2 regions of the Promicromonospora sp. NPDC023805 genome follow, and region 2 is predicted to be linked to the other one. Evidence: predicted binding sites of a transcription regulator. Region 2 holds the regulator's gene; the other holds the start of a gene.
What was found. The regulator LexA, encoded in region 2, represses DNA repair genes until DNA is damaged. The targets are predictions, from matches to a motif close to TCGAACANNTGTTCGA.
Positions count from the first base shown of each region.

Region 1: a site for LexA is predicted at 2,199-2,214, ahead of ruvA (Holliday junction branch migration protein RuvA). Genes of this name have one in related genera too.

Region 1 covers NZ_JBFAAH010000001.1:323,510-327,235, reverse strand. The annotation lists gene pdxT (pyridoxal 5'-phosphate synthase glutaminase subunit PdxT) at 7-633, shown strand; gene AB0F70_RS01455 (YebC/PmpR family DNA-binding transcriptional regulator) at 718-1,479, shown strand; gene ruvC (crossover junction endodeoxyribonuclease RuvC) at 1,554-2,132, shown strand; gene ruvA (Holliday junction branch migration protein RuvA) at 2,276-2,902, shown strand; gene ruvB (Holliday junction branch migration DNA helicase RuvB) at 2,946-3,726, shown strand, end outside.
Region 2 covers NZ_JBFAAH010000006.1:24,166-27,891, forward strand. The annotation lists gene AB0F70_RS08425 (ATP-dependent DNA helicase) at 1-845, shown strand, start outside; gene AB0F70_RS08430 (L-lactate dehydrogenase) at 855-1,832, shown strand; gene lexA (transcriptional repressor LexA) at 1,917-2,666, opposite strand; gene AB0F70_RS08440 (LysM peptidoglycan-binding domain-containing protein) at 2,922-3,368, shown strand; gene nrdR (transcriptional regulator NrdR) at 3,488-3,726, shown strand, end outside.

The sequences.
Region 1 (3,726 bases), on a different contig from region 2:
ACAGTTGTGAGTACACCGACCATCGGCGTCCTCGCCCTGCAGGGCGACGTCCGTGAGCACCTGACCGCCCTGCAGTCCGTGGGCGCGCACGCCGTGTCCGTCCGGCGTCCCGCCGAGCTGGCCGCCGTCGACGGGCTCGTGCTCCCCGGCGGGGAGTCCACGACCATCGACAAGCTGCTGCGCATCTTCGAGCTGCGCGACCTGCTGCAGGCCCGGATCAAGGAGGGCCTGCCGGTGTACGGCTCGTGCGCCGGGATGATCCTGCTCGCCGACCGGATCCTGGACGGCACCGCCGACCAGCAGACCGTCGGCGGCATGGACGTCGTCGTGCGGCGCAACGCGTTCGGGCGGCAGGTCGACTCCTTCGAGACCGACCTCGACCTCGTCGGCATCTCCGACGGCGGCCCGGTGCGCACCGCGTTCATCCGCGCCCCCTGGATCGAGGAGGCCGGGCGCGACGTCGAGGTGCTGGCACGGATTCCCGCTGTGGATACGCAGGGCCGTCCCGTGGCGGCCGCCGGTAGGATCGTCGCAGCACGGCAGGGTCCGCTGCTCGCCACCGCATTCCACCCCGAGATCACGGGGGACACGCGGGTGCACGGGTTGTTCGTCGGCATGGTTGCGGGCGGCTGAGCGCTTTCCCCGCTACCGTTCGACCCTGTATCGAAGCCCCGAAGTCATTAGAGCCATCGGAAATGCAAGGAGTCAGGTAGAGGCATGTCAGGTCACTCAAAGTGGGCCACGACCAAGCACAAGAAGGCCGCGATCGACGCCAAGCGCGGCAAGCTCTTCGCGAAGCTGATCAAGAACATCGAGGTCGCGGCGCGCACCGGTGGCGGCGACCTCGCCGGTAACCCGACGCTGTTCGACGCGGTGCAGAAGGCGAAGAAGTCGTCAGTGCCGAACGACAACATCGAGCGCGCACTGAAGCGTGGTTCGGGCGAGGGCGCCGACGCCGTCGACTACCAGACGATCATGTACGAGGGCTACGGCACCAACGGCATCGCCGTCCTCGTCGAGTGCCTCACGGACAACAAGAACCGCGCCGCCTCCGAGGTGCGTCTCGCGTTCAGCCGCAACGGCGGCAACCTCGCCGACCCGGGTTCGGTGTCGTACCTGTTCTCCCGCAAGGGTCTGATCGTGGTCCCGAAGGCCGACGGCGTGGGCGAGGACGAGGTCATGCTCGCCGCGCTCGACGCCGGCGCCGAGGACGTGACGGACCAGGGCGAGGTCATCGAGGTCCTGACCGAGGCCACCGACCTGGTGTCGGTGCGTACGGCCATCCAGGAGGCGGGCATCGAGTACGACTCCGCCGACGTGATCTTCCACCCCTCCATGCAGGTAGAGGTGGACGTCGAGGGTGCCCGCAAGATCATGCGCCTCATCGACGCGCTCGAGGACAGTGACGACGTGCAGAGCGTCTTCGCGAACTTCGACGCGAGCGACGAGGTCATGGCCGCCCTCGACGAAGAGGAGTGACGGCTCTGCCTGTCTGACTGCGTTGCTGGTCGAGCCTGTCGAGACCCCGCCCGGCGCCATGAGAACCTGACGCCATGCGCGTTCTAGGGGTCGACCCCGGCCTGACCAGGTGCGGAATCGGTGTGGTCGACTCCCTGCCCGGGCGCCGGGCACGGATGGTCGCGGTCGGGGTGATCCGCTCCGAGCCGGACCTGTCCACCGACCTGCGGCTGCTCAAGATCGCCGAGGGCCTGGACATGTGGCTCGACGAGCACGTGCCCGACGTCGTCGCGGTCGAGCGGGTGTTCGCGCAGCACAACGTCAGCACGGTGATGGGGACCGCCCAGGCGGCGGGCCTGGCCATGGTGGCAGCGGCCCGCCGGGGCGTGCCGGTCGCCATGCACACGCCGTCGGAGGTGAAGGCGGCGGTGACCGGTTCCGGCCGCGCCGACAAGGCCCAGGTGACCACGATGATCACCCGCATCCTCGACCTCGACGAGGCACCGCGGCCCGCCGACGCCGCCGATGCGCTGGCCCTCGCCGTCTGCCACCTGTGGCGCCCCGCCGGCGCACTGCAGGGCGGCGACCGGCACGAGCTCACCCCGGCGCAGCGCGCCTGGGCCGCCGCGGAGCAGGCAGCGAAGCAGGCAGCGAAGCAGCGCCCCCGCCGCTAGCAGTGCTGCAGTCGCGGGCCGGCGGCGTGGTGTGGGGGGACCGGGTGGTCCGGCTTGTTAGGGTCGTCGCACGACTGTTCGAGTGGGTCTCGACGAAACTGGATCATCGAGGCCCCCATCCACGACCCGAGAAGGGGGACCCCGTGATCGCCTCGCTGACGGGAACCGTGGCCCATGTGGGCCTGGACCGCGCGGTGGTCGACGTCGGCGGCGTCGGCTATCTCGTGCACGCCACGCCCACCACGCTGGCCACGCTGCGCGTCGGCGAGACGGCCGGCGTCGCGACGAGCATGGTGGTCCGCGAGGACTCGATGACGCTGTACGGGTTCGGCGACCCCGACGAGCGCGACGTGTTCGAGGTGGTGCAGACGGTGTCCGGCGTCGGGCCGCGCCTGGCGCTCGCGATGCTCGCGGTGCACACCCCGGACGCGCTGCGCCGGGCGGTCGCGGGTGAGGACCTCGCCGCGCTGACCCGCGTCCCTGGCATCGGCAGGAAGGGCGCGCAGCGCATAGTTCTCGAGCTGGGGGACCGGCTCGGGCCGCCGTCCGGGGCGCTCGCGGGCCCGGGCTCGGTCGAGCCCGCCGCGAACGTGGGCGACCACTCCGAGCGTGTGGTCGAGGCCCTGGCGGGACTCGGCTGGCCCGCCAAGCAGGCCGACGACGCCGTGGCGAAGGTCCTCGCCGACGCCGGGACCGACGCGATAGCGGCCGACGAGGTAGCGACCACGCTCCGTGCCGCGCTCCGCCTGCTGGGAGGACACCGTGGCTGAGGTCTCGGCAGGCTCGACCACCGGCGCGGGCTTCACCACGGGCATGGACCCGGAGACCGGGAGCGGCTCGGCCGGTGAGCGCAGCCGTATCGTCGCGCCGAGCGCCGACGAGATCGAGCGGGCCGCCGAGGCCGCGCTCCGGCCCAAGCGGCTCGAAGACTTCGTCGGCCAGCGGGTGGTGCGCGACCAGCTCTCCCTCGTGCTGCAGGCAGCGATCGCGCGCGGCAACCCGCCCGACCACGTGCTCCTGTCCGGCCCGCCCGGCCTCGGCAAGACGACCCTGGCGATGATCATCTCGGGCGAGCTGGACGCGCACATGCGGCTCACCAGCGGGCCCGCGATCCAGCACGCCGGAGACCTCGCCGCCGTCCTCTCCTCGCTGGAGGAGGGAGACGTGCTGTTCATCGACGAGATCCACCGCCTGGCCCGCCCCGCCGAGGAGCTCCTGTACGTCGCGATGGAGGACTTCCGGGTCGACGTCATCGTCGGCAAGGGCGCGGGCGCCTCGGCGATCCCGCTGGCACTGCCGCGGTTCACCGTCGTCGGCGCGACCACCCGCTCCGGCCTGCTGCCCGCCCCGCTCCGGGACCGCTTCGGCTTCACCGGGCACATGGACTACTACTCGCCCGAGGAGCTGGAGCGCGTCATCCTGCGCTCCTCCGGGCTGCTCGGCGTACACCTGGAGCACGCGGCGGCGCACGAGATCGCCGGCCGCTCCCGCGGCACCCCCCGCATCGCCAACCGGCTGCTGCGCCGCGTGCGCGACTGGGCGCAGGTGCGCGGCGACGGACGCCTCGACCTGCACGCCGCGCGGTCCGCGCTCG
Region 2 (3,726 bases):
ACTGGGGCGGGTTCGCCGACAACGTGACGCGGCTGCACGCGGCGCCGCTGCACGTTGCCGGCCTGATCCGGATGCACCTGCTGGGCGAGGCGACGGGCGTCTTCACGTCGGCCACGCTGGCGCTGGGCGGCACGTTCGACGCGGTCGCCGGCACGCTCGGCCTCAAGGGCGAGGACGCCCCGCCGTGGCACGGCCTCGACGCCGGCAGCCCGTTCGACTACCCGCGCCAGGGCATCCTGTACATCGCGCGGCATCTCCCCGCCCCGGGCCGGGAGCCGACGACGGAGGCGCAGCTCGACGAGATCGCCGAGCTGATCACCGCCGCCGGAGGCCGCACACTCGGGCTCTTCTCCTCGCGCCGTGCCGCGAACGCCGCGGCGGAGGCCATGCGTGAGCGGCTGGACTTCCCGATCCTGGCGCAGGGCGACGACCAGCTGCCCACCCTCGTGCGCGAGTTCGCCGAGGATCCCGAGGCATGCCTGTTCGGCACGTTGTCCCTGTGGCAGGGCGTCGACGTGCCGGGCCCGTCGTGTCAGCTCGTGCTCATCGACCGCATCCCGTTCCCGCGCCCCGACGACCCGGTCAAGGCGGCACGCGCCAAGGCCGTGGAGCAGGCGGGCGGCAACGGGTTCATGGCGGTGTCCGCGCAGCACGCGGCGCTGCTGCTCGCGCAGGGTGCCGGGCGTCTAGTGCGGAGCATGGACGACAGGGGAGTGGTGGCGGTCCTGGACCCGCGCCTCGCGACCGCCCGCTACGCCTCGTTCCTGACCCGCTCGATGCCGGGGTTCTGGCCGACCACCGACTCGGCGCTGGTCCGCGCCGCGCTGGCGAGGCTCGACACCTAACCTGGGGGCATGGCAGCCCTTTCGGACATCCCGGCCGCACGGTCCGCCGGAGCCCGCACCACCAAGCTCGCGGTGGTGGGCGCGGGCGCGGTGGGCTCCACGCTGGCCTTCGCCGCGCTCGCGCGGGGCTCGGCGCGGACCATCGCCCTGCATGACGTGAACCGGTCGAAGGTCGAGGCCGAGGTGCTCGACCTCCAGCACGGCCTCATGTTCACGCCCCAGGCGCAGGTGATCGGCTCGGACGACGTCGGCGTCTGCGCGGGCGCCGACGTCGTGGTCGTGACCGCTGGGGCGAAGCAGAAGCCCGGGCAGACCCGGATCGACCTCGCCGAGGGAACGATCGGGCTGATGCGTGAGATCCTGCCTGGCCTGGTCGACGTCGCGCCGGACGCCACCTACGTCATGGTGACCAACCCCGTGGACGTCGTGACCTACGCGGCGCTCAAGATCTCCGGCCTGCCGCGCGAGCGGATGTTCGGCAGCGGCACGGTGCTGGACTCCTCGCGGCTGCGCGTGGTGCTCGCCGAGCGCTGCGGCGTGGCAGTGGGGAACGTGCACGCGTACATCGCCGGAGAGCACGGCGACTCCGAGATCGCGCTGTGGAGCTCGGCGTCGATCGGCGGCGTGCCGCTGCTGGACTGGGAGCCGCTGGGCGCGAACCCGCCGCTCGACGCCGCGGTGCACCACGAGGTGGTCGACTCCGCGTACCGGATCATCTCCGGCAAGGGCGCCACCAACTACGCCGTCGGCCTGGCCGCTACCCGCATCATCGAGGCGGTGCTCAACGACGAGGGCCGGATCATGCCGGTGTCCTCGCTGCTGGAGGACTATCACGGCATCAGCGACGTCTGCTTGTCCGTGCCGTCTCTCGTGGACCGGCGGGGCGTCACGGACAACGTGCGGGTGCCGATGTCGGACGAGGAACTGGCCGGGCTGCGTGCCTCGGCGGACAGCGTGTGGGCGGTGCAGAAGCGGTTCGGCTTCTGACGAGACCGGGAAGTAGAGCGCCTGTCCGCCCTACGCACGCTCAGCGTGGCGCAAGGCGGACAGGCGCTCTACTTCGCGGTCTCGTCAGAGACTGCGCAGCACCGCGACGACGCGGCCCAGGATCTGCGCCTGGTCACCCGGGATGGGCTCGTAGGCAGGGTTCTGCGGCAGCAGGAAGACGTGACCGTCGGTCTGCTTGAACGTCTTGACCGTGGCCTCGCCGTCGATCATGGCGGCGACGATCTCGCCCTGCTCCGCGACGTTCTGCTGCCGCACGACCACCCAGTCCCCGTCGCAGATCGCGGCGTCGACCATCGAGTCACCGGCGACCTTGAGGAGGAACAGCTCGCCGTCACCCACCAGCTGGCGGGGGAGCGGGAACACGTCCTCGACGACCTGCTCGGCAAGGATGGGGCCACCGGCCGCGATACGGCCGACGAGCGGCACGTACGACGGCGGCGGGGCGCTGGCGTCGTCGGGCACCGAGCCGCCCCAGTGGACCTGGCCGCTACGGCGCGGCTCGGGCCAGTGGATCTCGCCGCGGTTCGGCTTGTCGACCTGCTCGGCCATCGGCTCCACGAGCTCCATGGCGCGCGGCCGGTTGGGGTCGCGGCGCAGGAAGCCCTTCTTCTCGAGCATCTGGAGCTGGTGCTTGACGCTCGACGGGCTGGCCAACCCGACGGCCTCGCCGATCTCGCGCATCGACGGCGGATAGCCCCGCGTCTCGAACGACTGCCGAATCGTGTCCAGCACGAGGCGCTGCCGTTCGGTGAGGCGGTCAGTCGGCGAGATCGTGTGCACGTCAGCGACCGCCTTGTCGGCTGGCGTGTCCAGCGTGGCGACGCCGGAAAGTGCCGTGTCGACGGCTCTCGTGTCGCTGGTCCCGTCCCGTCCCGTCATGCCCGTGCCCCTCCCGTTCCGACAAATGTTCTCCTGTGCGCTACCCACTCTAGGTCACAAACGCGCTCGGCTCAAACGAATGTTCGAGCGTGTCTCGACATGGACGGTGTCCCGTGCTACACAATGGTACGGGCGTTCGACGAACGCTTGTATGAACGACAGAAGCTCTGCACACTTCGAGGAGGGGCCATGGGGGACGTGATTCCGCTGCGGCAGTACACCCCGACGTATGAACAGGCGTATGTGCCGTCGTACGGCAGGGGGTATGCACCGGCGGCCGGACTGGCCGCGGTCCGTGCGTACACCCCACCGGAGGCGCGCACGCTCGCCGACCGGCTGGGCCTGGCCGGCCTGCGGCTCACGCGGCGCGGCCGCGTCGTCCTCGTGCTGCTGGCCATGCTCCTGCTCGCTCCGATGGTCACGTGGGGGGCGACGGCGGTCGCGAGCTCCCCGGGGGAGCCCACCGAGGTCCGGGTGCATGCGGTGCAGCCGGGAGAGACGCTCTGGGGCTTCGCCCAGGAGGTCGCGAGGCCCGGCGAGGACGTCCGGCACGCGGTCGGCAGGCTGCAGGAGCTGAACGAGATGTCGACCGGGACCTTGCGCGTCGGGGAGCTGTTGCTCCTACCCAAGGAGTGACCGAAGGCCTCGATTCGCGGACGAATGTTGCGGCTATGTTGCAAGGGGGTGGTTTGCCCGCTTACGGTCGGGGCGCGACCGGAGGCCTCCGGTCGATGGTCGACCACGCAGGAGTGAGCATGCACTGCCCGTTCTGTCGCCACGCCGACTCGCGCGTGGTGGACTCGCGGACTGCCGACGACGGCCTGTCGATCCGGCGCCGACGGCAGTGCCCGAACTGCAACCGACGGTTCACCACCGTGGAGACCGCGAGCCTTTCCGTGGTCAAGCGCTCCGGCGCCACAGAGCCGTTCAGCCGCGACAAGGTCGCCGCGGGTGTGCGCAAGGCGTGCCAGGGGCGCCCCGTGAGCGACGACGA